Regions from separate parts of the Shewanella sp. 1311 genome, predicted to be linked through region 2. Evidence: predicted binding sites of a transcription regulator. Region 2 holds the regulator's gene; each other region holds the start of a gene.
What was found. The regulator ArgR, encoded in region 2, controls arginine synthesis, uptake and breakdown. The targets are predictions, from matches to a motif close to ANTGAATANNTATTCANT.
Positions count from the first base shown of each region.

Region 1: a site for ArgR is predicted at 3,267-3,284, ahead of argC (N-acetyl-gamma-glutamyl-phosphate reductase). Genes of this name have one in related genera too.
Region 3: a site for ArgR is predicted at 6,909-6,926, ahead of AC5YB3_RS16985 (OadG family transporter subunit). Genes of this name have one in related genera too.

Region 1 covers NZ_CM181686.1:2,342,213-2,352,593, forward strand. The annotation lists gene AC5YB3_RS10515 (argininosuccinate synthase) at 1-259, opposite strand, end outside; gene AC5YB3_RS10520 (ornithine carbamoyltransferase) at 320-1,225, opposite strand; gene argB (acetylglutamate kinase) at 1,238-2,020, opposite strand; gene argC (N-acetyl-gamma-glutamyl-phosphate reductase) at 2,052-3,032, opposite strand; gene ppc (phosphoenolpyruvate carboxylase) at 3,657-6,326, shown strand; gene AC5YB3_RS10540 (YceB family lipoprotein) at 6,326-6,871, shown strand; gene AC5YB3_RS10545 (CinA family nicotinamide mononucleotide deamidase-related protein) at 6,980-8,254, opposite strand; rRNA gene rrf (5S ribosomal RNA) at 8,567-8,682, opposite strand; rRNA gene AC5YB3_RS10555 (23S ribosomal RNA) at 8,821-10,381, opposite strand, start outside.
Region 2 covers NZ_CM181686.1:1,831,969-1,842,349, reverse strand. The annotation lists gene AC5YB3_RS08355 (Dyp-type peroxidase) at 1-699, shown strand, start outside; gene AC5YB3_RS08350 (LysR family transcriptional regulator) at 772-1,674, opposite strand; gene AC5YB3_RS08345 (NAD(P)-dependent oxidoreductase) at 1,781-2,413, shown strand; gene argR (transcriptional regulator ArgR) at 2,554-3,024, opposite strand; gene mdh (malate dehydrogenase) at 3,319-4,254, shown strand; gene AC5YB3_RS08330 (thiol-disulfide oxidoreductase DCC family protein) at 4,351-4,749, opposite strand; gene folM (dihydromonapterin reductase) at 5,034-5,780, shown strand; partial or broken gene AC5YB3_RS08320 (5-formyltetrahydrofolate cyclo-ligase) at 5,812-6,520, opposite strand; RNA gene ssrS (6S RNA) at 6,529-6,709, opposite strand; gene AC5YB3_RS08310 (cell division protein ZapA) at 6,827-7,129, opposite strand; gene AC5YB3_RS08305 (UPF0149 family protein) at 7,365-7,940, shown strand; gene ubiH (2-octaprenyl-6-methoxyphenyl hydroxylase) at 8,197-9,423, shown strand; gene AC5YB3_RS08295 (FAD-dependent monooxygenase) at 9,468-10,381, shown strand, end outside.
Region 3 covers NZ_CM181686.1:3,806,448-3,816,828, forward strand. The annotation lists rRNA gene AC5YB3_RS16970 (16S ribosomal RNA) at 697-2,241, shown strand; rRNA gene AC5YB3_RS16975 (23S ribosomal RNA) at 2,610-5,512, shown strand; rRNA gene rrf (5S ribosomal RNA) at 5,700-5,815, shown strand; gene AC5YB3_RS16985 (OadG family transporter subunit) at 7,084-7,350, shown strand; gene oadA (sodium-extruding oxaloacetate decarboxylase subunit alpha) at 7,362-9,185, shown strand; gene AC5YB3_RS16995 (sodium ion-translocating decarboxylase subunit beta) at 9,194-10,324, shown strand.

The DNA of each region.
Region 1 (10,381 bases), 510 kb from region 2:
CAATCGTTGGATAGATATATTCTTTAACGAATTCTTCTTTCAGATCGACGATATGACACTCAGACGCACCCGAAGCTAAGGCTTTTTCAGTCAAGCCAACCAGCTCTTCTTCGCCTTGGCCAACGTCGGCACAGAATGCGATGATTTCACAGTTATCGTAGTTTTCTTTTAACCAAGGAATAATGGCCGAGGTATCTAGACCACCTGAATAGGCTAAAACCACTTTTTTCACGCCAGTATTTTTTATCTCGATAGACATCTTAAATTCCTATGACTCGTTTCTCACCTAGGAGAAAACAGGCTGCTAAACAGGGTTAATTTAACTAAATAAGGTTACCAGTACCGCATTTTGGGCATGCATCCGATTTTCGGCTTGTTGCAGAATTAAGGAGCCTGCACCGTCCATCACTTCATCTGTTACTTCTACACCACGGTGAGCAGGCAAACAATGCATAAAGAAGTTAGCACCCGCTTTCACCATCAAGGCTTTGTTTACTTGGTATGGTGCAAACTTCGCTTTGATATCCGCCAGCGGTGTTGGATCGCCCATTGAAATCCAAGTATCAGTATAAATCGCATCGTGACCTTCAATCGCATCGATATCTGAAGTCAGTACCAGCTTACCGCCATATCGCTTAGCAAGCTCTTGCACTTCTGCCACTACGTAGCCATCAGGAAAGTGACCCGCTGGGCAGATCACTGTCATGGTAGCACCGAGAATAGCCGCACAGTACATCAGCGAGTTAGTGACATTATTACCATCACCAACATAAGCTAATTTGGCTTTGCTGACATCCTCAAACTGCTCGGCCAGTGTTAAAAAATCGGCTAATGCTTGGCAAGGATGATAAAGATCCGACAAGGCATTAATCACGGGCACTGTGCCGAACTCGGCTAATTGTTCTATGGTGGTGTGCGAATAGGTTCTCGCTACAATCGCATCGGCCCAACAAGACAGGTTAGCAGCAAAGTCAGCAACCGATTCCCGTTGACCTAGCGCACCATTTTGTTGGTCTAGGTATAAACAGTGGCCACCGAGCTTATTAATACCAATATCAAAGCTAACGCGTGTTCTGAGCGAGGGCTTTTCAAATAACATCACCACACTCTTGCCATCCAGCGCGTGGCGATACTCAGCCGGATTGGCTTTGATCGTTTTTGCCAAGGCAATCAGATCGAGTAACTGCTGCTGGGTTAACTCTTTTATCGATAGTAAATGCTTCATAACCTACTCCACTTATGGTTGGATTTGTGTTCCTACGGCTTCACCTTTTGCTAATGCGATTAATTGGCTTGCATCACGCCACGAGGCAACTTGAACCGCCTGCCCCATCCACTGTGCAACTTCGAGCGCAGCTTCAACTTTGACCTTCATTCCCTTTTCGATCACACCTTGTTTAACAAGGTCTGCTATCTGCTTGCCATTTAAACTGTGAATGAGCTGGCCTTTACCATCGAGTACACCAGACACATCCGACAGCAGCACTAACTTGCCGCCCACTAATTTGGCTAAGGCCGTCGCAGCTTGGTCAGCATTGACGTTAAGCATTTGGCCATCGTCCATCATGGCGATAGAGCTACAAATCGGCATCCAACCTTGGGCGAGGATAAACTTAAGATAAGCGCCATCTTTTGGTGTCACTTCACCCACTAGGCCTAAACGTTCATCTTTAATCTTTGCCGATACAGTATTGCCATCGGCGAGGCTCATGCCCACACTCACAATCCCTGCTTTAGTCGCTGCGCCTTGGAGGATCTTGTTCGAAGTGCCCGCAAGTGCGCCGGCAATAATCGGCATTTGCTCAGGCGGAGTCACCCGTAAACCTTCTAACTTGACGGTTTCCATGCCGTTTGCCGCTAACTGTTCATCCACTAAACAGCCGCCGCCATGCACCATCAACACTTGCTGACCATTGGCTAACATAGCCGCAGCTGTATCCATTAACCGCGCCATCCCCATTTCACATTGCAGCAGCGCGCCGCCCACTTTAAGAACTAATACTGAGTTGTTTGTAGACATCTTGACGACTCTCTTAAATAAGGATGAACAATTAAAGGTTAAAATGAATCTTTATGCATTGCAGCGCTTGGCTGGCAGCACCTTTCATCAAATTATCGATTGCACTGGCTACCACTAAGTAACCGCTATTCTCATCAAACTTCCAACCTAAGTGGCAGTTAGATGTCAGCACCACATCGTCCACTTTCGGGAACTGATTGTGCTTCACGGTCACCAATGGCGCCTGGTCATATACGCTATAGGCCGCTGCCACATCGGCAGTCGTAGTGCCTGGTTTTAGCTGCACGGTAATAGTCGCTAAAATGCCACGCTTAAAGTTGCCAAGGTGCGGGGTAAATATTACTTCTTGACCAAGCTGAGTGGCGATCTCGGGTTGATGTCTGTGGCCTAATACGCCGTAAGGTGTCAGGCTCACTTCACAAAAACTGGTGTGTAACTGCGCCTTACGGCCCGCACCTGTTACGCCGCTCACAGCATTGATCACCGGATAAGCCGATGTCAGTAAACTCGCCAGCGGTTTTAACGCTGTAAGTGATGCGGTTGGATAACAACCTGGCACGGCGATCATCTTAGTCGCAGCGATTTCTTTAGCATTCCATTCGGCAAGTCCGTACACAGCTTTGGCTAAAACTTCAGGATATTCATGCTCAAAGCCATACCACTTAGGATATTGCGCCACATCGCTAAAACGATAAGCACCGCTTAAATCGAATACCGCTAACCCTTGGCTATAAAACCAAGCGGCTAAATGTAAGCTCACTGAATGCTCAGTCGCTAATACCACGGCATCGGCTTCGGCAACGATTTTTGCCTTAGCGTCTTCTGACAATGGCGACAGCGTTAATGCGATATGGCTATAGCTAGGGTACAAATCCGCTAAAGGCTTACCTTTATCTAAACTGTTTTCAGAAACATACAAACCCTGAATCGTCAGTTCTGCTTCTGCATGGATTAAAGCGGTCAGTTGTGCGCCTGTGTAACCACTGGCACCAATAATGGCGATATTTTTCATGTGTTGTTGTCTTATTAACCGAATCAAAGAAACTTAAAGAATAGATGAATAGCGTACACGCAACAGCGCATATCTATGATGACAAGATTATCGTCGCAGGAAATCGTAATTGGTTGTTATTTTATTCACTGTCAGGTTAATGCTCTGAATCATGATATTTACTCTACAGGTGACAGGGGGTGACTCATCTCAACTGCAGGCTAGACTACCACAAAGATCTACTTATGCAATATATGTGAATATATATTTTTAATTTATTTTTATATTTCTTACTGAAATGCAGATCTCGCCCGCCTATCATCCGTTCAGCTAACTCGTTAATAACTCAGTTATCTAGGGTTAATTTCCGCCAAAATCAGTCCTTTTTATTAACAGCTAAGATACATGCCTGCAAAGCCTAAAATGATGCACTTCATATTCACTTACGCTAATCATCACAAAATATTGCGTAGCTTCGCATTTATATTGAATATTCCTCAACGATCATTGCGATTAGTTGCATATTAGATAAGCCAGTCGTATAAGTTATAAGTTCTTCTGTTGACCATTGCCCCAAGTGATAGGTATTGTGCTAACGGGCTAAATGCAATGCGGAATTTTCATGTTTTTCTATTCGGAGTAACTATGGTTGTAACCAAGGCAGACAATATGACCGATATGTATGCGTCATTAAGATCGAACGTGAGTATGTTAGGACAAATCCTCGGTGACACTATGCGCACCCACCTCGGGGACTCTTTTCTCGAGAAGGTTGAACAGATCCGTAAACTTGCTAAAGATTCACGCCGGGGCGATCAAGCCGCTAGAGAGCAAATGCTCGAGTTACTCACCGCCCTGCCAGACGAAGAATTAGTTCCGTTTGCAAAGGCATTTAACCAGTTCCTCAACTTAGCTAATTTATCTGAACAATTTCATACCATTAGCCGCAACTGTGACGAACTCGTCTGCGTGCCTGATCCCGTGGAACAACTCCTAGGCCGCATGTTAAATGGCCGTGTAGACCAAACGAAAATGCTCGACTGCCTTAAGACACTGGATATCGATCTAGTGCTGACAGCGCATCCCACTGAAATTTCCCGTCGCACCCTGATCCAAAAGTACGCCGCCATTGTCGACTGCTTAACTGAGCAAGAAAACGACCAATTATCAGATAGAGAGCGTCAGCAAATCAGTCTGCGCCTGCGCCAATTGATCGCGCAAATCTGGCACACCAATGAGATCCGCCGTGAGCGCCCAACACCTGTTGATGAAGCCCGCTGGGGATTATCGACCATTGAAGAGTCACTTTGGCATGCGGTGCCAGACTTCTTAAGACAGCTTAACGACCAAGTGCAACAACGCACGGGTCAACAATTACCGATTGATATCGCGCCAGTGCGTTTTTCAAGCTGGATGGGCGGCGATCGCGACGGCAACCCCTTTGTTACCGCGAAGGTCACCCAAGAGGTGCTCGATCGCAACCGCCATGCCGCCGCCAGATTATTTCTAAAAGACATAGTCCTACTGGTTGGCGAGCTGTCGATGGAAGAAGCCAATGATGAGTTAAAGGCTTACACCAACAACAGCTGCGAGCCATACCGCCACGTGTTGCGATCTATTCGGCAAAGACTGCGTGACACCATAGATTATTTAAATGCGCGCATCGAAGGCCACAATCCTGAAGTCGATAAGTCGAGCCTGATTTGGCAAGAAAGCGATCTCAAAGCGCCGTTAGAAATGCTTTATAAGAGTTTGACCGACTGCGGTATGCGCTTAATAGCCAACGGTCTATTACTTGATATTCTCCGTCGTCTCGCCTGTTTTGGCATTCACATGCTCAGACTCGACATTCGCCAAGACGCCAGCCGTCACAGCGATGTGCTCGCCGAATTAACTCGCTATCTCGGCATGGGTGATTTCAACCATTGGGATGAAACCGAGAAGCAAGCTTTCCTATTACGCGAACTCAGCAACCGTCGTCCACTGATCCCAAGCAACTGGCAGCCGTCAGCCGATGTGGCCGAAGTGCTTAATACCTGCCGTTTAATTGCTAAACATCCGGCTAAAGCGCTCGGATCCTATGTGATTTCGATGGCGGGTAAGCCATCGGATGTCTTAACGGTTTTACTGTTACTCAAAGAAACGGGCTGTTCGCACCCAATGCGCGTGGTGCCGCTATTTGAAACCCTAAGCGACTTAAACAACGCCGCAGCCTGTATTACCGATTTACTCGATATCGACTGGTATCGTGGTTACACCAAGGGTATGCAAGAAGTGATGATTGGCTACTCTGACTCTGCTAAAGATGCCGGCGTAATGGCGGCGGCTTGGGCTCAGTATCACGCTCAAGAGCAGTTAGTGGCGGTCTGTAAACAAGCGGGCGTCAAGCTCACACTATTCCATGGTCGTGGCGGCAGCATTGGTCGCGGGGGCGGTCCTGCACACAAAGCGATTCTATCCCAACCTCCGGGGTCGGTAGATGGCCGTATTCGTGTCACTGAGCAGGGCGAAATGATCCGCTTCAAGTTTGGCTTGCCAAAACTCGCGGTTCAAAGCTTAGCCTTGTATACCTCTGCCGTATTGGAAGCGACCCTACTACCACCGCCAGAACCTAAACAAGAATGGCGCGATTGCATGCAACGTATCGCTGAAGAATCCGTGGGTGCTTACCGTGGCATAGTGCGTGATGAACCTGATTTTGTGGCTTATTTCCGCGCGGCAACGCCAGAAGTGGAATTAGGAAAACTGCCACTCGGCAGCCGCCCAGCTAAACGTCGTGTCGATGGTGGGATTGAAAGCCTACGGGCAATTCCGTGGATTTTTGCTTGGTCGCAAAACCGTTTGATGTTACCTGCATGGCTTGGCGCCGGTGAAGCGCTACAAGCCGCCTGTGAACGCGGTGAAATGGGCTTATTACAAGAGATGGAACGGGAATGGCCTTTCTTCAGCACTCGCATTTCAATGCTAGAAATGGTCTACGCCAAGGCGGAACCTAATTTAGCCCGCTACTACGAAACCTGTTTAGTACCGAAAGACTTACATCACTTAGGCGAAACCTTGCGCCAACGCTTAGATCTGGGCATTAAAGTCGTGCTTGAACTGACAAAATCAGATAGCTTAATGGCGCATACGCCGTGGAATCGCGAGTCAGTAAAACTGCGAAATCCGTATATCGATCCATTAAACTTCTTACAAACTGAGCTATTAGCGCGGACACGTAAGGAAACAACCGAAACTCCCGCGTCTGAACATGTGCAGCTAGCGCTAATGCTGACTATTGCAGGTGTGGCAGCGGGAATGAGAAACACTGGTTAATGAAAAAACTTTCCCGCACGATTTGCTTGGGACTGACTGTACTGCTTGGCGGCTGCGTCTCGCAGTACAGTATCAGCGAGCACGAAATGGAGCAGTACCTCAGTAAAGAGATCCATTTTGAGATTAAACAAGGCAATCAATTAGTTGGCGCAGAAGTGCGCATTAACGACATCAGTGTCAAGCTAGGTGTAAAACCTGACACTATGAGCGTAAGTGCCGCAACTCAAGTATCAATTAAGAATCCAATCTTTCCATTGAGTGCCAAACTCACGACGACTTTTGAGGCCAAGCCTTGGTATGACAGCGCAACGCATAGTGTCTATCTGCGCCAGCTCGAATTAGTCAAAGTGGAGTTAACACCAAAAGATATTGAAAAGGCGATTAGCAGTGCCACACCGCAGGTGATGGGTTATCTAAGACAATTCTTAGAAAACCAGCCTGTGTATGTGCTTGATACTAAGGACAGTAACCAAGCACTGATGGCGAAGATGACTGAAAGTATTCAAGTCGCCCCTGGCAAATTAGTGCTTAAATTCACGAAATAACCGATTATTTTGTGGATCATCCGCCATAAAAAATGCTCCCTCGGGAGCATTTTTGTTAATACGTTTAAACAGGCGTAAACCAATAAATCTTTAAGCTTGTATGAAAAGTTACTTACTGAATCGCCCAATCGACTGGTAATCGACAATCACGGCTTCAGCTAAAAGCTCACGTCTTAACATATCGTAAGCCACCGCAGCACTTAAACTACGCACCAGATCCCGCGAACGTCGTGGCAGTTTAATCATCTGGCTATAAACACCGCCGCGAGTTGCTAAGGCAATCGCCACAGTGCCCACAGGCTTCTCGTCTGTGCCACCATCGGGTCCCGCAATACCACTGGTTGCCAGCGCATAGTCACTGTCCAATATTTGCCTTGCCCCCTTTGCCATTTCTTCCACAGTCGCAATGGAGACAGCGCCATGATCATCTAATGTTGAAGGATTAACACCTAACACGCGAACTTTAGATTCATTACTGTAAGTCACTAATCCGTGCTGTAAGTAAGATGAACTACCAGGGAAATCAACTAACTGACTGGTGATCATGCCGCCAGTGCAGGATTCTGCAACACTTAAGGTCAAGCCGGAGTTGAGTAACTTATAATGAATTTCTTCGGCAAGAGTGGCTTTGTCTTCCGCGACTACCGCAGTGCCCAGCACCATTTTGATGTGCCCAGCGACTCGAGGTAATACCGCTATCGCCTTCTCGCCACGGGCAAAAATCTTAATCTCAATATGCGGCATAGAAGAACGGTAACCAATAGTAATGCCTTCTGGCAGCTCTAATGGCTCTAACTTATCCGCCAACGCCGACTCACCTTGGCCTATCGTTAATAATTTCTTTAATGCGACCTTGGAATCAAGATTAAACTCATCGCGAATAAAAGGCACAAACTGCTCTGTAACCATGTGCTTAAGCTCAAAAGGCACGCCCGGTGTAAAGAATAACCACGCGCGGTTAAGCTTAACTCTAAAGCCACAGGCGGTTCCCACAGGGTTATCAACCATCACAGCTGAGGCTGGCAGCATAGCTTGCTTGAGATTACTTAAAGGCATTTCACGGTTATTACGGGTAAACCAGTCTTCTAAACGCTCACGCCACTCCGTATTCTCAACCAATGGTTCGCCCTTAGCCTTCGCCATCGCTAAAGCTGACATGTCGTCACTCGTCGGCCCGAGACCACCATTAACCAAAATAACATCGGCATGTAAGCTACGTTCTTGGAAAACTGCAATCAAATCCTCGAGGCGATCGCCGACAGTCACTCGACGCTGGATCTCGACACCATGCTCCATCATAGTACTGGCAAACCAAGCGGCGTTGGTATCAACAATCTGTCCCGCCAACACCTCTTCCCCAGTACAAATCATCTCTAACTTCATCTCAGATCCTTATCTACCCCAACAAATTAAATCATAAGGTAAGTAACCGCTTAACTAATAGCAATAGCTAGGCGCGATCTAGAACTCAGATCGCTGTAGCGAAATCGAAGCATTGTCAGAATAACTGCTGAAATAAAAGCCAAGCGGCACGAATTATTAATATCGTGGAGCGTGATAGAAGGTAATTGTAGAGAGAAAATTGAAGATAAATTAATAAATTGAGGACAAACTAGGCTGAATTTCACAAATTGCAGACGCAAAAAAGCCAGCTTATTCAGCTGGCTTCGTTACATCTCAATGAGATAATTAGGCGCTTGGCGATGACCTACTCTCACATGGGGAGACCCCACACTACCATCGGCGCGTTTGCGTTTCACTTCTGAGTTCGGGATGGGATCAGGTGGTTCCACAAGGCTATTGTCACCAAGCAAATTCTGTTTATTACCGTGTCCATCTCTGGACCACGTTAATAATAATTCGGAAAGCTGATTTGCTTTGTTTGAGTTCACACTTTATCAAGTGTCGATATTCTGTCTAAGGCTTTCAGTAAAACCCATCTGGGTTGTATGGTTAAGCCTCTCGAGTCATTAGTACATGTTAGCTCAACGCCTCACAACGCTTACACACCATGCCTATCAACGTCCTAGTCTCGAACGGCTCTTTAGAGGAATTAAATTCCTAGGGATGACTCATCTTAGGGCTCGCTTCCCGCTTAGATGCTTTCAGCGGTTATCGATTCCGAACGTAGCTACCGGGCAATGCCATTGGCATGACAACCCGAACACCAGCGGTTCGTCCACTCCGGTCCTCTCGTACTAGGAGCAGCTCCCTTCAATCATCCAACGCCCACGGCAGATAGGGACCGAACTGTCTCACGACGTTCTGAACCCAGCTCGCGTACCACTTTAAATGGCGAACAGCCATACCCTTGGGACCGACTTCAGCCCCAGGATGTGATGAGCCGACATCGAGGTGCCAAACACCGCCGTCGATATGAACTCTTGGGCGGTATCAGCCTGTTATCCCCGGAGTACCTTTTATCCGTTGAGCGATGGCCCTTCCATTCAGAACCACCGGATCACTATGACCTACTTTCGTACCTGCTCGACGTGTATGTCTCGCAGTTAAGCTGGCTTATGCCATTGCACTAACCGTACGATGTCCGACCGTACTTAGCCAACCTTCGTGCTCCTCCGTTACTCTTTGGGAGGAGACCGCCCCAGTCAAACTACCCACCAGGCACTGTCCCTAATCCCGATAAGGGACCTAGGTTAGAACATCAAAACTACAAGGGTGGTATTTCAAGGACGACTCCATCATGACTAGCGTCACAACTTCAAAGTCTCCCACCTATCCTACACATGTAGGTTCAATGTTCAGTGCCAAGCTATAGTAAAGGTTCACGGGGTCTTTCCGTCTAGCCGCGGGTATACGGCATCTTCACCGCAATTTCAACTTCACTGAGTCTCGGCTGGAGACAGCGTGGCCATCATTACGCCATTCGTGCAGGTCGGAACTTACCCGACAAGGAATTTCGCTACCTTAGGACCGTTATAGTTACGGCCGCCGTTTACCGGGGCTTCGATCATGAGCTTCTCTTGCGATAACCCAATCAATTAACCTTCCGGCACCGGGCAGGCGTCACACCGTATACTTCCTCTTGCGAGTTTGCACAGTGCTGTGTTTTTGATAAACAGTTGCAGCCACCTGGTATCTGCGACTCCCGTCAGCTTAGAGAGCAAGTCTCATCACCAACAGGAGCGTACCTTCTCCCGAAGTTACGGTACCATTTTGCCTAGTTCCTTCAGCCGAGTTCTCTCAAGCGCCTTGGTATTCTCTACCCGACCACCTGTGTCGGTTTGGGGTACGATTCCCGCTAACCTGAAGCTTAGAAGATTTTCCTGGAAGCATGGCATCAACTACTTCAGTCCCTTAGGACCTCGTCATCAGCTCTCAGTCTGCACACTAAAGTGCGATTCCCCGGATTTGCCTAAGAAATCAACCTACCACCTTAAACGCGGACTACCAACGCCGCGCTAGCCTAGCCTTCTCCGTCTCTCCATCGCAGTTAGCGGAAGTACAGAAATATTAATCTGTTTCCCATCGATTACGCCTTTCGGCCTCACC
Region 2 (10,381 bases):
GAAATGCTCAAGCCTTTTCCTGCTATGCAAGTCGGCAGCCGCGAAGCGCCGGCCATTGAATATGATTTGTTCGTGCATATCCGCTGCGACCGTTACGATATTCTGCATTTAGTCGCTAATGAAATCAGCCAAATGTTTGAAGACTTAGTGGAACTAGTCGATGAAGAACGTGGCTTTCGATTTATGGATAGCCGCGATTTAACCGGCTTTGTCGATGGCACTGAAAACCCTAAGGGGCGTCACCGTCAGGAAGTCGCTCTGGTTGGCGATGAAGATCCAGAGTTTAGGGGCGGCAGCTATATTCATGTGCAAAAGTATGCCCATAACCTGAGTAAATGGCATAGATTACCGGTTAAAAAACAAGAAGATATTATCGGTCGCACTAAGCAAGATAATATCGAATATGAGTCAGAAGATAAGCCACTGACCAGCCATATCAAGCGGGTGAATCTTAAAGATGCGAATGGTCAGTCGATGGAAATCCTGCGCCAGAGCATGCCCTATGGTTCACTAAAAGAGCAGGGATTGATGTTTATTTCTAACTGCCGCACGCCTGAGCATTTTGAAAAGATGCTGCATAGCATGATGTTTGGTGATGGCGAAGGTAACCATGATCACTTGATGCATTTTACCAAAGCGATGACAGGCTCATCCTTCTTTGCCCCCGCATTGGATTTTATGCTGCAATTCGACGAATAAGCTTTCAATATTTGAGCAGATTCAGCATCAATGAAACGCACTTACGCTAACGCCTGAGTGCGTTTTTTTATGCTAATGCGCAGGGAGCCATTTTTTGATATCGAGTTGCCATTGCTGTGCGGTGTAATCGATAAAGGCGCGCACCAGATTTTGCTGATAACTGCGGGACAAGTACACAGCCCACAGGGTTTGGCCTGGCGTCGTAAAGTCGGGCAACACTTCTTTGAGCTGACCGCTAGCAAGGTATTGATTTGCTAAGTCGCAGGGCAAACGCACTATGCCATGTCCCCGCAGCGCAGCACTCACCAGCACGCCCATGTCGTTAGCTTTAAGATTACCTGTGACTTTTACATGCTCGGCTTGCAGCTCTTTCAGGAAAGGCCAATTTTGTTGCGCCGAGTGTATCAGGCAGTTGTGAGCCAGCAGATCTATCGGCTCGACAAGTGGTGTGTTGCTATCAAGGTAGCTTGGCGCAGCGCAGATCACGGCATCTATAGTCATTAAACGCCGCGCAATCAAATTATCATCCGGCTGCTCGGTATAGCGCAATGCCACATCGACTCGCTCATCCACCAATTGCGCAAAACTGTCCGACATCACCAGCTGAATACTGACCTTAGGGTGAATTTTAATAAAGCGATCGACAACATCGAACAGGCTGTGCTGTCCAAGGCCAATTGGTGTGGCGATACGAATACTGCCCACCAGTTCACTGTTATGGCTGTGGGCGCGGCTTTCCATGGCGGCTACTTCACTTAATATCCGCTGGCAAAATTGTAGCGCTTCTTCGCCTTGTAAGGTCAGGCTGACGCTGCGGGTGGTACGGTGGAGTAAGCGTAAACTCAACCACTGCTCAATTTCTTGAATATGGCGGGACACCTGCAGGCGGCTGAGGTCTAAATGCTCGGCAGCTTTGGTAAAGCTGCCACAGTTTGCCACTTCGACGAAACTGCGTATTGCGGCAATTTTATCCATATTAGTACCTCAAACTGAAACAATCATGCTCATTTATTGATGTTTATCACGGGAACCACTGCAAGTAAACTGGCTTCAATGTAAATCATCAGAGAGAGTTAACGAAATGAAAATCGCAATTTTAGGTGCAACAGGTTGGATTGGTGGTGCAATTTTAAAAGAAGCATTGAGCCGTGGGCACCAAGTAACAGCGCTAGTGCGTGATCCGAGCAAGTTATCCGCTACTGATGTGGCTGTGCATGCTGTGGATTTAGAGCAGCCATTAGTTGCGCAAACCTTTGCTGGCGTAGATGTTGTCATTGCCGCTGTTGGTGGCCGCGCACAACAAAATCATGACCTAGTGGCGAGTACGGTTCAGCATTTACTGGATGTGCTGCCTAACGCTAAGGTGCCACGTTTATTGTGGGTTGGTGGCGCAGGGAGCTTAGAAGTGGCACCGGGTGTGACTCTGGTTTCTAGCCCAGATTTCCCCGCTGCATATAAAGATGAGGCGTTAGCTCAGGGTGAAGCTTTGCAGGTATTCCGTGCGGCGCAAACTGCAATTAATTGGACCTTTGTGAGCCCCGCCGCTGAGATTTATCCTGGCGAGAGTGAAGGCCCATATCGCCTTGGTGGCGACAGCTTCTTTACCGATGCTAATGGTCGCAGCCGCATTTCTGTTACGGATTACGCTAAAGCCATGTTAGATGAGGCCGAACAGGGCACTCACGCAAATCAGCGCATCAGTGTGGCTTACTGACCTTAGCGTATAAACATCGGTGCGCGCGAGATTGGCTTAAATGTGTAACGTAATCGGGACAATGGCCAAATAATCAGCGCAAGATTGGACAGAAATGCGTACAGATGAAATAGAACAGGTCAGCAAGCTGACCTGTTTTTTTATTCTGCGTAATTGAATAAAGATTTGATGGTTTCTAAGGTATCGGCGATATCTTGGATGCTCGATGGACAAATAAAGATAGTGTCATCACCGGCAATCGTGCCCAAAATGCCTTCTGGTTTACCGATAGAATCCAATAAACGGGCAATCAGCTGCGCGGCACCTGGGCTAGTTCGCACGACAATCATTGCTTGGTTATGATCGACGTCGAGTACCAAATTCTTCAGCGGGCTACCCGCGGTGGGTACGCCTAATTCGGCCGGCAAGCAATACACCATCTCTTGCTTAGCGTTGCGAGTCCGCACTGCGCCGAACTTGCTGAGCATGCGTGATACTTTTGATTGGTTAATATTACCAAAGCCTTCAGCTTGCAAGGCGGTGACGATTTCACTTTGAGAGCCAAAGCGCTCTTCTTTTAAAATCGACTTAAAAATTCTAACAAGGTCATCCTGATTCTTGGTCGTTTGCATAATATTATTATTCGTTATTCAAAAAAACAGGCCCATTTTGAATATTTTTAGAAAAATTGTCAACAAATAACCAGATTGGTTGAATAAAAATTCACTAATCCCCTGTGGTTAAGCGTTTGCTGGGGGCTTAAAAATACCAATTTGAGTAATTGTTCTACATTGCTTCTAAGTTATTCCGGAATTCTTTTGTCCCACGACTAAGGGATAATTGAAATTGTTGTGACATTCCAGTAATGTGACGCCAACGTAAATTAGATCCATGTCACACATATCCGAGAAATAACGGAGATAACTATGAAAGTTGCTGTACTTGGTGCTGCTGGTGGTATCGGCCAGGCTCTTGCCCTACTGTTAAAAACTCAACTGCCTGCGGGTTCACATTTGTCTCTATATGATATCGCACCGGTTACTCCGGGTGTTGCGGTTGACTTGAGCCACATCCCTACTGCTGTTGAAATCAAAGGTTTTGCTGGTGAAGATCCAACGCCTGCCCTAGTGGGTGCTGACGTTGTTCTAATTTCTGCTGGTGTTGCGCGTAAGCCTGGTATGGATCGTTCAGATCTGTTCAATATCAATGCTGGTATCGTTCGCAACCTGATCGAAAAAGTAGCGGCAACTTGCCCTACGGCTTTGGTTGGCATTATCACTAACCCAGTCAACACTACTGTCGCTATCGCTGCAGAAGTGATGAAAAAAGCGGGTGTTTACGATAAGAACCGTCTGTTCGGTATCACGACATTAGACGTGATCCGCTCTGAAACCTTCATCGCTGAATTAAAAGGCCTGAATGTTGCTGACGTTAAAGTCAATGTGATCGGCGGCCACAGCGGCGTGACCATTCTGCCATTACTGTCTCAAGTAGAAGGCGTGATTTTCACTGACGAAGAAGTGGCAAGTCTGACTACTCGCATCCAAAACGCGGGTACAGAAGTGGTTGAAGCTAAAGCCGGTGGCGGAAGCGCGACTCTGTCTATGGGTCAAGCGGCTTGCCGTTTCGGTCTGTCTTTGGTTCGTGGTCTGCAAGGCGAAGCTAACATCGTTGAATGCGCCTATGTTGACGGCGGCAGCGAGCACGCAGAGTTCTTCGCACAACCTGTGCTGTTAGGCAAAAACGGTATTGAAAAAGTACTGCCTTACGGTGAAGTGAGTGCATTCGAAGCTAACGCTCGTGATTCTATGTTAGATACGCTGAAAGGCGATATCAAACTAGGCGTTGATTTCGTTAAATAATCTTTCGGATAATCTTTTTAGATTATGACGAATTAAAAAACGGAGCCATTGAGCTCCGTTTTTTTATGCCTGCGTTTTACACTTTCTAAAGCTCATTCAGCGGCGTTTGGTGGGAATTTGGCAGTTATCGTCGCAGCGGGCTTTGCCCGTCAGTAAATAGGAGATGCGGTATCTGTGTTTAGCAAAGCGCAGGTAAGTCCAATCGGCGACAGTTTTAATCACGGGCAGGCGTAACAGTTGGATCCAAGCGCGCGTCCCTGTCAGTGCCCACGCTTTACACGTGACATCTAACCCGAGTAACACTTCGCCCGTTGCGGTTTCACCGTGAAGAATAGTATTGGCGTAGTCTCTATCGATATGGCTGAAACGCTCGCTAAAGTCGGATGCATTTAAATCCTCAAGCGCAATCAAGTTGTTGGGATCGCGCGCTTTCAGTTGACGCATTTCGGCGCTACATAATGGGCAGTTACCATCATAAAAAATCCGCAGTTCCATCGGGTCCACCTCTGATGACTTGATCACAATACTTGGTCTAAGCTCTTGGCTTGTGCACTTAAGCTTGGTTTCTTATAGCCTATACGCAGAATAAAGGGTTTTAGATCGCAGCTGATTTTAGATCAACGCTGATTTTAAATTGAATCCGCGCCTCATTTGGCTTTTTGTTAGGTTAAATTCAAATGAGTGCAGTAACATCTTGGTTATTCATCAGTTTAACTTGATTGCTGATTTTTAAGTGAACAAGGTAAAGCCTGACAAATAACCGACTCAAAAGGATAGGTATGACATCTCCCATCATAATCACAGGCGTGGGTAAACGCATAGGTTACGCCTTAGCCAAACATTTTCTCGCCCAAGGTCAGCAGGTGATTGGTACTTATCGCAGCCATTACGATAGCATCGATGAGCTGAACGCTTTAGGCGCGACTCTGTATCCCTGCGATTTTTATGACGATGCCCAAGTGCAAGCCTTAATTGATGAGTTAACTCAACTGCCTCAAATTCGCGCCATTATTCACAATGCTTCGGACTGGCTGCCTGATCCTGTTCTTACAAAGAATGAGCCTTTAAAGAGTACTTCTTTTACACCGAGCCAAGTGCTGCAGCGGATGATGCAAGTGCATGTGAGCGTGCCCTATCAGCTGAACTTGGCCTTAGAGGTGCAGCTACGTGCCGCTGCTGGCGATGAAATCGGCGGCAGTGATGTGATTCATATTACCGACTACGTGGCAGAGAAGGGCAGTCAGAAGCACATAGCCTATGCCGCCAGTAAAGCCGCGCTGCACAATATGACGCTATCCTTTGCCGCCAAATTCGCGCCCGAGGTGAAAGTCAATTCGATTGCACCAGCGATGATCCTATTTAATACGGGTGATGACGCCGCCTATCAGCAAAAAACCTTAGCCAAAGCGCTGTTGCCGAAAGAGGCGGGGAATGCGGAGATTATCGAACTAGTGGACTACCTGCTTAATAGCCGTTACGTCACCGGTCGTTGCCATAATGTCGACGGCGGTCGCCAGTTAAAATAGTCATTTGATTTTTCGAGCAACAGCTAATGGCTTAAAACGTCAGTACGCGACTTGGGGTGATGATGAATGGCAAAGGCACATCCCAATGCTCGCAGGGTAAACTCACCACTTGCTGGCAGTCGTGGGCGTAACCCATAGGCAAAGGTTTACCTTTAAGCTGCCAGTTTGCCAGCGTCCTATCGTAATAACCGCCGCCCATGCCCATGCGATTCCCCATTAAATCAAACGCCACCAAGGGCGTGATAACCACATCTAGCTCAGTTACTGGGATAATGGCGCGCACATCTAACTTAGGCTCTAAGATGCCGAATTGATTCGCCTGCATCGGCGTGTCAGCACTGTAATGCAGGAATAACAGTTGCCCTGCATTGAAGGGATGCAACCTTGGCAGATAGGTGTGAATGCCCAATTGCCACAGCGCAGCGATCAGCGGCGGCGTGGCGAGTTCGCCATCGTGGGTGAGATACAGCGCCACATGTTGCGCATTTTGGGCCTGCAATGCATCGAGCATTCGTTGACTGGCGCTTAAGCTTGCTTGGATTTGCTCGGTTTCCTGAAAGAGATTTGCGGGCGGTGCGAATGCTTTTGCGTAACTGATTGCGGTTTTCTTGCGTATGAATGGCGATAACTGCCGCATGGCTTGCGACATCAGTCATTTCACCAACAGTAGCAACCTCTACGGCAAGGTGCGCCGTGTCGCTTTGGGTATTCAAATGAGAAAGTTTGGAGGATGTAGACATAAATTAAGATGCTCCCCAGAATGCCGCTACCGGTGTAGCCCTTGAACCGTAGGTTCAAGGCGGGTAAATGATTACCTCCTAAGGCTTCTCGGTACAAGCCGAGCATGCACAATGTCAGTAAAGCATTCACCCTGAGATAAAAATTATCGGCACAGGGACATTACCAGTTGGCATGCATCCCAGGGAGCAAAACGGTATTGAATCGCTAAAGCATTGGTTTATGTAGATAATCCAGTTTAGCCATTCACTGTGCGTCAGTCGGTTTAACTCAAATGGTGTTAAATCACCAAGGCGCACAGTTTAAATCTATTTAGTTGAACGCTCAACTAAGGCATTTTCGAGGGTAGACTGCAGCAAGCTGATCCTGTCGTCCATCTGTTGCATATAATGCTTATTTTTTTGCTTTTCTTGGAACAACTCGTGTCCAATATTCAGCGCCGCCATAATGGCAATTTCTTCGCGGCTTAGGCTATTGGTTCGGGTTTTTAACGCTGTGAGTTGTTGTTCAACTCCCAACGCTACCGTACGTAAGGCATCCTCTTGACCTTTCGGGCAAGCGATAGAGTAGGTGCGCCCAAGTAGGGTAATTTCAACAGCACTGTTACTCATGTCGCGGGTGATCCTTTCGTTAGCCTCTTAGGGCGGACTATATAGGGCTGATATTAAAAGTGCAAGGTAAGCCGCAAATGGATTGGTCTTTGGCGGTTTTGTTTGCTGTTTGTGTGAGCAGTTGGATAATTTTTTATCAGGGTGTGGCCGATTTCGCCATTATTGGGATTCAGTATTGGTTCAAGTCTTTATCTCTGCTAGCATTGCTGCTGGAAAAATCTTATTGGGATCTGACATGGCAACCCCTCCTTCGTTACGTATCGACAGCTTAAAACTCGCCTTAGATGCGGCTGAAATCGGCCAACATCCGGTAGAAGTTCACGGTGCTTTAGTCGGTTTAATTTGCGGTGGTGTAGCGCAAACTGGCGACACTTGGATCAAGCCTTTATTTGACTTGATGAACGATGGTCAACCTTTGCCAGCGCAGTTGCACCAATTAGTGTGTGATTTGTTTAATGATTCTGTCGCGCGTTTAGTGGATTTTGAATTTGGTTTCATGCCGCTGTTGCCCGAAGAAGAAGAGCCGCTCAGCCAACGAGTTGAAGCCTTGTCCCTTTGGACCCAAAGCTTTTTGACTGGCATGGCAATTATTCAGCCGAAACTGAATCAAGCCTCGGCAGAAGTGCGTGAAGTGATCAAAGATTTGGCAGAAATTGCTCAAGTGGAATTTGATGTTGCCGACGATGAAGAATCCGAAGCCGCTTACACTGAACTACTCGAGTTTGTGCGTATTGCCGCCATTATGTGTTATTCGGAGTTTGGCCCTGAGATCCCGCTGGGCGAGACCGACGATACTGCGGTGGTGCATTAATTTACCGCGATTGTTTAGCGCTTAAGTTAGTGCTTAGGTTTAATGCTTAGGTTAAATGCTTAGGTTAAATGCTTAGGTTAAATGCTTAGGTTAAATGCTTAATAAGTTAACGCAGTAGTGGCTTCATTTGATATCAAAGGCGGGCAAACCTGCCTTTGAATCCATAGCACTGGTGTTTTTGAGTGCATAGCACTGATGTTTACATCTCTTATGTTTACATGCTTTAGTGCCATGCCAAAGCTTGAATGAGATCCCCATGACGGCCACAAATCACATGGATACTTCAGTTCAACACGTCGACATCGCGATTGTAGGCGGTGCGATGGCGGGGGCGACTCTCGCGTTGGCTCTCGCGCGTCTTTCTTTATCCGCAGCTAGGCCGCTTTCTATCGCCTTAATCGAGGCGCACCTTCCCGATAAACAACACCCCGGATTCGATGCTCGCTCCATCGCTATCGCCCACGGCTCAATTTTCGAATTGTCCCGTTTAGGCCTCTGGCCAAAGCTCGCCCATTTGGGCACGGCGATTGAAAATATCCATGTATCGGATCGCGGCCACTTTGGCATGACAGAACTCAATGCCGCGCAGTTTCATTTAGAGGCCTTAGGCCAAGTGGTCGAGCTTGAGCGTGTCGGCCAAGTGTTGTTTAACGAGTTGAATAAGAGCGAGGTAAAACTCTATTGCCCCGCCAAGCTTGCCCAAGTGGAACCCGCCGTTGAAGGCCACACCTTAGTGCTCGACACGGGCGAGCGCCTTCAAGCCAAACTCGTGGTCGCCGCCGATGGTCTGCAATCCAAAGTGCGCAGCAGTTTTGCTTTGCCCGTGACCCAAGTGGCCTTCGAGCAAACCGCGATTATTGCCAATATTCAAACCGACAAGCCGCATCAACATTTGGCCTATGAGCGTTTTACCCAAACGGGTCCCTTAGCGTTATTGCCTATGGGCGATAGCCAAGGTCAACCTCGTTTATCCCTGGTGTGGGCGCTCGATGATGCACGGGCTAAACAGATACAAACCGCGCCTAAAGCGGAATTTTTAGCGGCGCTGCAACAGGCCTTTGGTTATCGAGCAGGCACGTTTATCGATGTCAGCGCGCGCCATGCGTATCCGCTTAATTTGTCGTATATGCCAAGGCCAATCCATCACAGATGTGTGTTTATCGGCAATGCGGCGCAGACGCTGCATCCTATTGCGGGGCAAGGATTTAACTTAGGGCTGCGGGATGTAGTGAGCTTGCTTGAGGTGCTCAAAAAGGCGCTAGTGCAGGGTGATGATATCGGCTCCGCCGCCGTGACCCATGCTTATCTCAATGCCCGCGAGCACGACAGAAACAGCACTATCCGGAATATCGAATTTTTAGTCCGTGGCTTTTCAAACCAATACTGGCCGATGGCGCTGGGTCGTAACTTAGGCTTGCGCTTATTATCTTGGTTTCCGCCACTTAAAACCCCCGTTGCTCAAAAGGCGATGGGCTGGAAATAACTCGCTTTTCATTACTGGTATCGCAACGCGAAAAGGATGTACCCATGTTAAGTTCACAAGCCTATGACATCGCCATTGTGGGTGGCGGCATGGTGGGACTCGCCACCGCGATTGGATTGGCACAGGCCAATCTTAATGTCGTCGTTATCGATGCGGGCCACACGGATGCCGTTGTCGGCGAGCCGCGTTTACGGGTGAGCGCCATCAATAAGGCGAGTCAGCGCTTGTTAGAAAACTTAGGTGCATGGACTTATTTAGACACTTCCCGCGCCACGCCTTATCAAAAAATGGCGGTGTGGGATAAAGACGGTTTCGGCAAAATTGCCTTTGACGCCAACAGCATCAGCGAAACCAGTCTTGGCGCGATTATCGAAAACGATGCCATTAGCTTTGCGCTGGCGAAACGCGTCGCTGAGTTTGACAATATCACTCATATTGAAAACCAACGCTTAGAACGCATTGCCTTTGGTGAGCGCGAAGCTTGGCTGACCCTCGCCAATGGCGACAACGTCAGTGCTGCCTTGGTGATCGCCGCCGATGGCGCCAACTCTTGGGTGCGCGAGCAATGCAAGATCCCGCTGACATTTTGGGATTACGGCCACCACGCAATTGTCGCGACGATCCGCACCGAAATGCCGCACCTTGCCACCGCCCGCCAAGTGTTTTTAAAGGACGGCCCGTTAGCATTTTTACCCCTGTATGAAGACAATCTCTGCTCCATCGTCTGGTCGGTGCCGCCCGAGCGCGCCAATGAATTATTGGCGATGGACAAAGTGCAATTCGAGCGCAATTTAACCGCGGCTTTCGACGGTCGTTTGGGGATTTGCCAGCTGGAAAGCGAGCGCCAAGCCTTTCCATTACGGATGCGCTACGCCCGCCATTTTGCCCGCCACCGTTTAGTGTTGGCAGGCGATGCCGCCCACACTATCCATCCGCTGGCTGGCCAAGGGGTGAACCT
Region 3 (10,381 bases), 2.0 Mb from region 2:
ACAAGAGTAAGGCATCACACTAGGCATAACGTTTTTAGAGGTTTGCTGATAGATATAGCGAAAAATAGCTATCAACTTCTGTTTATGCCCATTCAATCTATTAAAACCCCAGCAATAGGTGATTTCTTCTGCCAGACTTATCAACCCAAACAGCGATATTGCTCAATATTGCAGTATATTTCTGCAGTTTGGTGGTTATTTATTCGCTTGGCGCAGGTTGTTAAAAAAGCCCTTGCACAAAATCTCCTGCTCCCTATAATGCGCATCCACTGACACGGCAGACAGCGAAAGCAAGCTGACGAGTTAGCTTGAATTGAATGGCTTTTAACCACTTAATTCAACCGCAGCAAGAAGTTGAAAATACTCCTTGACGCGAAACGGGAAATGCGTAGAATACGCAGCCCTAGCCACCTGGAAGCGTTCGACGCTCAGTGTGGTACTCACGTTCTCTTACGAATATTGAGTTGCTCTTTAACAAGATAAAACAAGAAATCTGTGTGGACACTCACAGGTGTTGAGTTAATCGAAACTGCTTAACCTTCGGGTTGGCAGTCAAAAATTTAAATCAATGTAACAATGAGTGTTCATAGCAATATGTACAGTTTGTTTCAGCCCTTCTTTATAAGGAGTGCGAGAAACAAAAAAAATCAGAATTCATTGAGCCGCTGATTCCTTCGGGATGAAGCAACAAAACTTTAATTGAAGAGTTTGATCATGGCTCAGATTGAACGCTGGCGGCAGGCCTAACACATGCAAGTCGAGCGGCAGCGGGAAGATAGTTTACTATCTTTGCCGGCGAGCGGCGGACGGGTGAGTAATGCCTAGGGATCTGCCCAGTCGAGGGGGATAACAGTTGGAAACGACTGCTAATACCGCATACGCCCTACGGGGGAAAGGAGGGGACCTTCGGGCCTTCCGCGATTGGATGAACCTAGGTGGGATTAGCTAGTTGGTGAGGTAATGGCTCACCAAGGCGACGATCCCTAGCTGTTCTGAGAGGATGATCAGCCACACTGGGACTGAGACACGGCCCAGACTCCTACGGGAGGCAGCAGTGGGGAATATTGCACAATGGGGGAAACCCTGATGCAGCCATGCCGCGTGTGTGAAGAAGGCCTTCGGGTTGTAAAGCACTTTCAGTAGGGAGGAAAGGTAGCAGCTTAATACGCTGTTGCTGTGACGTTACCTACAGAAGAAGGACCGGCTAACTCCGTGCCAGCAGCCGCGGTAATACGGAGGGTCCGAGCGTTAATCGGAATTACTGGGCGTAAAGCGTGCGCAGGCGGTTTGTTAAGCGAGATGTGAAAGCCCCGGGCTCAACCTGGGAATTGCATTTCGAACTGGCGAACTAGAGTCTTGTAGAGGGGGGTAGAATTCCAGGTGTAGCGGTGAAATGCGTAGAGATCTGGAGGAATACCGGTGGCGAAGGCGGCCCCCTGGACAAAGACTGACGCTCAGGCACGAAAGCGTGGGGAGCAAACAGGATTAGATACCCTGGTAGTCCACGCCGTAAACGATGTCTACTCGGAGTTTGGTGTCTTGAACACTGGGCTCTCAAGCTAACGCATTAAGTAGACCGCCTGGGGAGTACGGCCGCAAGGTTAAAACTCAAATGAATTGACGGGGGCCCGCACAAGCGGTGGAGCATGTGGTTTAATTCGATGCAACGCGAAGAACCTTACCTACTCTTGACATCCACGGAATTCGCTAGAGATAGCTTAGTGCCTTCGGGAACCGTGAGACAGGTGCTGCATGGCTGTCGTCAGCTCGTGTTGTGAAATGTTGGGTTAAGTCCCGCAACGAGCGCAACCCCTATCCTTATTTGCCAGCACGTAATGGTGGGAACTCTAGGGAGACTGCCGGTGATAAACCGGAGGAAGGTGGGGACGACGTCAAGTCATCATGGCCCTTACGAGTAGGGCTACACACGTGCTACAATGGCGAGTACAGAGGGTTGCAAAGCCGCGAGGTGGAGCTAATCTCACAAAGCTCGTCGTAGTCCGGATTGGAGTCTGCAACTCGACTCCATGAAGTCGGAATCGCTAGTAATCGTGGATCAGAATGCCACGGTGAATACGTTCCCGGGCCTTGTACACACCGCCCGTCACACCATGGGAGTGGGCTGCAAAAGAAGTGGGTAGCTTAACCTTCGGGGGGGCGCTCACCACTTTGTGGTTCATGACTGGGGTGAAGTCGTAACAAGGTAGCCCTAGGGGAACCTGGGGCTGGATCACCTCCTTACCTATACGACTAACTTAATTTTTGCTGAGTGTTCACACAGATTGCTTGTTTATCTTCTCTTAGGAGAAGTCAGAGCTGAATGCGCCGCTAGCCGGTACGCATTGTTCTTTAACAATTTGGAAAGCTGATAGTATGTAACGTGATGATGTCTGTCGTCATGTTACTTACAAACCGATGTAAACGTGGAAACGTTTGCATCATGAGTTCTCAAACACTTTATTAAGTGTCTTGAATATTCAAAAAGTAAATTATTCTTTATTGAATAGTTTGCGTCTAAGGCGCGTCCACTTCTTTGGTCAGAAGTGAGACAAGTAAAACCAAGCTGGTCGCAATGCGGCGCAGATGAGTGAAACTCATTTGGGTTGTATGGTTAAGCGACTAAGCGTATACGGTGGATGCCTTGGCAGTCAGAGGCGATGAAGGACGTAGTAACTTGCGAAAAGCGTTGGCGAGCTAGTAACAAGCATTTGAGCTAACGATGTCCGAATGGGGGAACCCAGCAGCATAAGCTGTTATCGCAACATGAATACATAGTGTTGCGAGGCGAACCCGGGGAACTGAAACATCTAAGTACCCGGAGGAAAAGAAATCAACCGAGATTCCCCTAGTAGCGGCGAGCGAACGGGGATTAGCCCTTAAGTCAGTGGGGTGTTAGTGGAATGTGTTGGAAAGCACAGCGGCACAGGGTGATAGCCCCGTACATGAAAACTAACCATTGATGAAAACGAGTAAGGCGGGACACGTGACATCCTGTTTGAATATGGGGGGACCATCCTCCAAGGCTAAATACTCCTGACTGACCGATAGTGAACCAGTACCGTGAGGGAAAGGCGAAAAGAACCCCTGTGAGGGGAGTGAAATAGAACCTGAAACCGTATACGTACAAGCAGTGGGAGCGGTTCTTGAGACCGTGACTGCGTACCTTTTGTATAATGGGTCAGCGACTTACATTTTGTAGCGAGGTTAAGCGAATAGCGGAGCCGTAGGGAAACCGAGTGTTAACTGCGCGTTTAGTTGCAAGGTGTAGACCCGAAACCCGGTGATCTAGCCATGGGCAGGTTGAAGGTTGAGTAACATCAACTGGAGGACCGAACCGACTAATGTTGAAAAATTAGCGGATGACTTGTGGCTGGGGGTGAAAGGCCAATCAAACCGGGAGATATCTGGTTCTCCTCGAAAGCTATTTAGGTAGCGCCTCGAGCGAATACCATTGGGGGTAGAGCACTGTTAAGGCTAGGGGGTCATCCCGACTTACCAACCCTTTGCAAACTCCGAATACCAATGAGTACTACTCGGGAGACAGACGGCGGGTGCTAACGTCCGTCGTCAAAAGGGAAACAACCCAGACCGTCAGCTAAGGTCCCAAAGTACTAGCTAAGTGGGAAACGATGTGGGAAGGCTTAGACAGCTAGGATGTTGGCTTAGAAGCAGCCATCATTTAAAGAAAGCGTAATAGCTCACTAGTCGAGTCGGCCTGCGCGGAAGATGTAACGGGGCTAAGCTAGTCACCGAAGCTACGGGTGCACAGTTTACTGTGCGCGGTAGAGGAGCGTTCTGTAAGCCGTTGAAGGTGAAGGGGTAACCCACGCTGGAGGTATCAGAAGTGCGAATGCTGACATGAGTAACGATAAAGGGGGTGAAAAACCCCCTCGCCGAAAGACCAAGGGTTCCTGTCCAACGTTAATCGGGGCAGGGTGAGTCGACCCCTAAGGTGAGGCCGAAAGGCGTAATCGATGGGAAACAGATTAATATTTCTGTACTTCCGCTAACTGCGATGGAGAGACGGAGAAGGCTAGGCTAGCGCGGCGTTGGTAGTCCGCGTTTAAGGTGGTAGGTTGATTTCTTAGGCAAATCCGGGGAATCGCACTTTAGTGTGCAGACTGAGAGCTGATGACGAGGTCCTAAGGGACTGAAGTAGTTGATGCCATGCTTCCAGGAAAATCTTCTAAGCTTCAGGTTAGCGGGAATCGTACCCCAAACCGACACAGGTGGTCGGGTAGAGAATACCAAGGCGCTTGAGAGAACTCGGCTGAAGGAACTAGGCAAAATGGTACCGTAACTTCGGGAGAAGGTACGCTCCTGTTGGTGATGAGACTTGCTCTCTAAGCTGACGGGAGTCGCAGATACCAGGTGGCTGCAACTGTTTATCAAAAACACAGCACTGTGCAAACTCGCAAGAGGAAGTATACGGTGTGACGCCTGCCCGGTGCCGGAAGGTTAATTGATTGGGTTATCGCAAGAGAAGCTCATGATCGAAGCCCCGGTAAACGGCGGCCGTAACTATAACGGTCCTAAGGTAGCGAAATTCCTTGTCGGGTAAGTTCCGACCTGCACGAATGGCGTAATGATGGCCACGCTGTCTCCAGCCGAGACTCAGTGAAGTTGAAATTGCGGTGAAGATGCCGTATACCCGCGGCTAGACGGAAAGACCCCGTGAACCTTTACTATAGCTTGGCACTGAACATTGAACCTACATGTGTAGGATAGGTGGGAGACTTTGAAGTTGTGACGCTAGTCATGATGGAGTCGTCCTTGAAATACCACCCTTGTAGTTTTGATGTTCTAACCTAGGTCCCTTATCGGGATTAGGGACAGTGCCTGGTGGGTAGTTTGACTGGGGCGGTCTCCTCCCAAAGAGTAACGGAGGAGCACGAAGGTTGGCTAAGTACGGTCGGACATCGTACGGTTAGTGCAATGGCATAAGCCAGCTTAACTGCGAGACATACACGTCGAGCAGGTACGAAAGTAGGTCATAGTGATCCGGTGGTTCTGAATGGAAGGGCCATCGCTCAACGGATAAAAGGTACTCCGGGGATAACAGGCTGATACCGCCCAAGAGTTCATATCGACGGCGGTGTTTGGCACCTCGATGTCGGCTCATCACATCCTGGGGCTGAAGTCGGTCCCAAGGGTATGGCTGTTCGCCATTTAAAGTGGTACGCGAGCTGGGTTCAGAACGTCGTGAGACAGTTCGGTCCCTATCTGCCGTGGGCGTTGGATGATTGAAGGGAGCTGCTCCTAGTACGAGAGGACCGGAGTGGACGAACCGCTGGTGTTCGGGTTGTCATGCCAATGGCATTGCCCGGTAGCTACGTTCGGAATCGATAACCGCTGAAAGCATCTAAGCGGGAAGCGAGCCCTAAGATGAGTCATCCCTAGGAATTTAATTCCTCTAAAGAGCCGTTCGAGACTAGGACGTTGATAGGCATGGTGTGTAAGCGTTGTGAGGCGTTGAGCTAACATGTACTAATGACTCGAGAGGCTTAACCATACAACCCAGATGGGTTTTACTGAAAATGTTCCAGACATTTTCTAGCACTTCCTCCATCCATGGAGGTCGTACGAAAAGCCTTAGACAGAATATCGACACTTGATAAAGTTAAAGACTCAAAGCAAATCAGCTTTCCGAATTATTATTAGCGTGGTCCAGAGATGGACACGGTAATAAACAGAATTTGCTTGGTGACAATAGCCTTGTGGAACCACCTGATCCCATCCCGAACTCAGAAGTGAAACGCAAACGCGCCGATGGTAGTGTGGGGTCTCCCCATGTGAGAGTAGGTCATCGCCAAGCGCCTAATTATCTCATTGAGATGTAACGAAGCCAGCTGAATAAGCTGGCTTTTTTACGTCTAAATTTTGTAGGAATTGATATATTTTTCTTCCAACTTGCATGTTTCCCCACTATTTTTACTCACCAGCTCACCAGCTCACCAGCTCACCAGCTCACCAGCTCACCAGCTCACCAGCTCACCAGCTCACCAGCTCACCAGCTCACCAGCTCATTTTTTAATTGCTGAGTTCCTTGTCGATCCTAGGCTTCCTTATTTCGTTCTTGTCCTATTGCTTATACCAATCACATTAAATATCTAATCAGTTCACAGCCTCACAGGCATTTCAATCCAAGGCGCATTGACGCAGAAATGGTTATTCCCTTTTAAGTCAATGCAACACCGGAGTGGGATGCCGAAGGGCGGCTAACTGTTAACGGTATGACAACGCGCTTTATACTGCGTTTAAGGCTTTCGACAGAGCACCACTATGCCTTCAAGCCTTCGCCTTGTTTAAAGCGCGTTGAATTCCCGCTGAATGAACAGATATTAAATACAATTGGTATTAATCCTGCGAATAGCTAAGAGCCTAAGGTCTACCTCGGGTAGCACTGTGGCTTATCTTTCAAGATAGCCGCTCCACAACAAACCGTATTGAGCCTCTAGCACCGCTTCGTGTTGGTATCAAGAGGATATCTAAGTTGTCAAAATGGATGATTTAATTTGTTAGATTGATCCCATTCCTCTTCTTCAATCAATTCCTTCAGAACGACATGCCTTTCTATATTCATTCAGAATCAAATAGCAGTGACTTGGATTGTGAAATCTGCATACTTTTTCACTTGGTTTATTCCTATGTCCGTTGTCTTCAATTTAGGAATCATTTTTTAGCCTAGGACATCATTTCGACTTAAATCCAGCATAGTGGGTATTTCATTATGGAATATTGAATTAATTGCCCGATTTATGAGGATTAATGACTGGCCGCCTTTGGATTTATTCAATATTGGTAAGACCAATTTACATTCACATGGTGTTTTTGTTATCAATTGGTTATGTTTGTAGCGGGTTAAGTTCAAGCTGATTTTCTTGTTGCGTGAGTTATTAATTTTTAAATGTGATTTTTTATTCAAAAATTCTTTGGTTTGGTGGTCGCTATGGGTCTGTCTACGAGAGACCCATAGTTTGTAAACCGCTCAACCGATTGAATGTTGAACTTGTGATGCGATAGCGATGGTTTGGGGCAATCGTACTTTTGATAGGGATTGAGAGAGTAAGGGGTAGGGGAGCTATGGAGGATGTAACGCAATCTTTATTGGATGCCGTTGGCATTATGTTTTTGGGGATGGGCTTAGTGTATTTATTTTTAGGTGTACTAATCCTTGGGATCCATTTAGTTGCGCGTTGGTGTGCAGTCGATGCTGCCTCTGCACGTTTTGCTAAAAATCATGCTAAAAGTCAGCAGAGGGTATCGCAATCTGATGCTAAGCCTTTAGATCCAAATGTGGTCGCTGCGATTTCATTGGCGGTAAAGCAGTATCGTTCACAGATTAAGTAATGGGGAGCAGTATGACTTTTGTATCTAATTCTACGACGGCAGTGGCTAAGCCATTATTTTTAACTGATGTCGTTTTGCGGGACGCGCATCAATCCATTTTAGCGACGCGCTTACGCATTGATGACATGTTACCGATAGCGCCACTACTCGATAAGATCGGCTTCTGGTCACTGGAATCTTGGGGCGGTGCAACTTTTGATGCCTGCATTCGTTATCTTGGTGAAGATCCTTGGGATCGAATTCGTGAGCTGAAAAAGGCCATGCCGAATACGCCGCAGCAAATGTTACTGCGTGGCCAAAACCTCTTAGGTTATCGCCATTATGCCGATGATTTAGTCACGCGTTTTGTTGAGCGCGCCCATACCAATGGCGTCGATGTATTTCGTATTTTCGATGCGATGAACGATGTTCGAAACCTCGAGACTGCGGTGAAAGCAGTGCGCCAAGTTGGCGGCCATGCGCAGGGGACGATTTCGTATACCACGAGTCCAGTGCATACCATAGAGACGTGGGTTGATATGGCAAAACGTCTCGAAGATATGGGATGCGATTCTTTGTGCATCAAAGATATGGCGGGCTTACTTAAGCCGATGGAAGCGTTTGAGCTTATTAGCCGACTCAAATCTCAGACGCAACTCGTGTTATCTATGCATTGTCATGCGACGACAGGGTTGAGTACGGCCACTTATCAGAAAGCCATTGAAGCGGGCATCGATGTGCTCGATACGGCAATTTCGTCGATGAGTCAAACCTATGGACATACTGCAACTGAAACTGTTATCGCTATGGTGGAAGATACTGAGCGCGCTACTGGTTACGATATGGTGTTGCTTGAAGAGATTGCCGCTTATTTTCGTGAAGTGCGCAAGAAGTACGCTAAGTTTGAAGGAGCGCTGAAAGGCATCGATTCGCGGATCTTACGTGCCCAAGTGCCTGGTGGCATGCTGACCAATATGGAGAGCCAATTAAAGGAGCAAGGCGCGGCCGATAAGATGGACTTGGTATTGGAAGAAATCCCCCGCGTTCGTGCTGATTTAGGTTTCTTGCCGTTAGTGACGCCCACATCGCAAATTGTCGGCTCGCAGGCGGTCATTAATGTGTTAATGGGTGAGCGTTATAAGTCACTGACGAAAGAGACTGAAGGCGTGCTTAAGGGCGAATATGGCGCGACGCCTGCGCCAGTAGATGCCGCATTGCAAGCCAGAGTGTTGCAAGGGGCTGAAGCTATTACATGTCGCCCTGCGGATTTATTAACGCCAGAGCTGGCTAAGTTACGGCTTGAGTTAGCTGATAAAGCACAGGAACAAGGCATTCGCCTATCTTCAGAGCATGACGATGATGTGCTGACCTATGCACTCTTCCCACAAATAGGATTGCAGTTCTTAAAGAATCGTGACGATCCAAGCGCCTTTGAGCCTAAACCTGAATTGACTTCAGCACTTGCTACTAATGCTGCGGATCGTGGCCCTGAAACCTACACGGTAACAGTCGAAGGGAAAGAGTACGTAGTTGAAGTCGCCACAGGCGGGGAGATCTCGCAAATCCAGCCACAGGGCCAAAGTGTTCATGCCGTGCAAACTGCTACGGCGAGCACTACGCCAACTGCGTGCCATGGAGAGATCAGGCTTGAAATGAGCGCGCCGCTGTCGGGCAACATCTTCAAAGTTCATGTTTCTCCAGGCGATAGAGTGTGTGAAGGCGATGTCGTGATCATCCTTGAGGCGATGAAGATGGAAACTGAAATTCGTGCTCAGGGCGATGGCATTATCGCTAAGCTCTGGGTGAAAGAAGGCGACTCAGTGTCTGTGGGTTCTCAATTACTGGCCTTGGCGTAGGAGTCATTATGGAAGGTTTAATGGCTTTTTGGGCCGAGACAGGTATTGCTCACTTTACTGGCGGGCAAGTGTTGATGATGGCTGTCGGCGCTTTGCTCTTGTATCTCGCCATAGTGCGTGGGTTTGAGCCTTTGTTATTGTTGCCCATTGGTTTTGGTGCAGTGCTGGCGAACATTCCCCACGCGGGATTTACTGAAGAAGGTGGCATGCTGTTTTACGCCTATCATGTGGGGATTGAGACTGGGGTATTCCCACTGTTGATCTTTATGGGCGTCGGTGCGCTGACCGACTTTAGTGCCTTGATTGCCAATCCTAAAACCCTGTTGTTAGGAGCTGCGGCGCAGTTTGGGATTTTCGCGACATTGATTGGGGCGATAGCGCTGAACTTAGTGCCGGGCTTTGAGTTCACCATGAAGGACGCGGCGGCCATTGCGATTATAGGCGGCGCCGATGGGCCGACGGCGATTTTCCTCGCCTCCAAACTGGCGCCTGAGTTATTGGGGGCGATTGCGGTCGCGGCTTATTCCTATATGGCGTTAGTCCCTATTATTCAACCGCCGATCATGCGCTTACTGACAACCCAAGCTGAGCGCGAAATTAAAATGGAGCAGCTGCGCGAAGTCAGTAAGAAGGAAAAGATCATTTTCCCTTTGATGGTGCTGGGATTAACGATTCTCTTCTTACCTGCGGCCACGCCGTTAGTGGGCATGTTTTGCCTTGGTAATTTGATGCGCGAATCGGGCGTGGTGGATAGATTATCGAAAACGGCGCAGAACGAGCTTATTAATATCGTCACGATTTTCTTAGGTTTAGCTGTGGGTTCTAAGTTATCCGCGGATCAATTCCTGCGGCTGGAAACCTTAGGAATTCTGGTTTTGGGTGCCTTGGCTTTCGGCGTTGGTACAGCAGCGGGTGTGTTGATGGCAAAGCTGATGTGTAAGCTGTCGGGCGGTAAAGTGAATCCGCTGATCGGCGCCGCAGGGGTATCGGCTGTGCCTATGGCGGCGCGAGTCGTCAACAAAGTGGGGTTGGAAGCGAATCAACATAACTTCCTGCTGATGCATGCAATGGGGCCCAATGTGGCGGGGGTGTTAGGCTCTGCTGTGGCGGCGGGGATTTTACTTGCTGTTCTTGGGTAACGGATTGGGTTAATCACTGAGTTAACCGATTTGGGTTAACTGAGCTTTGAACATCTT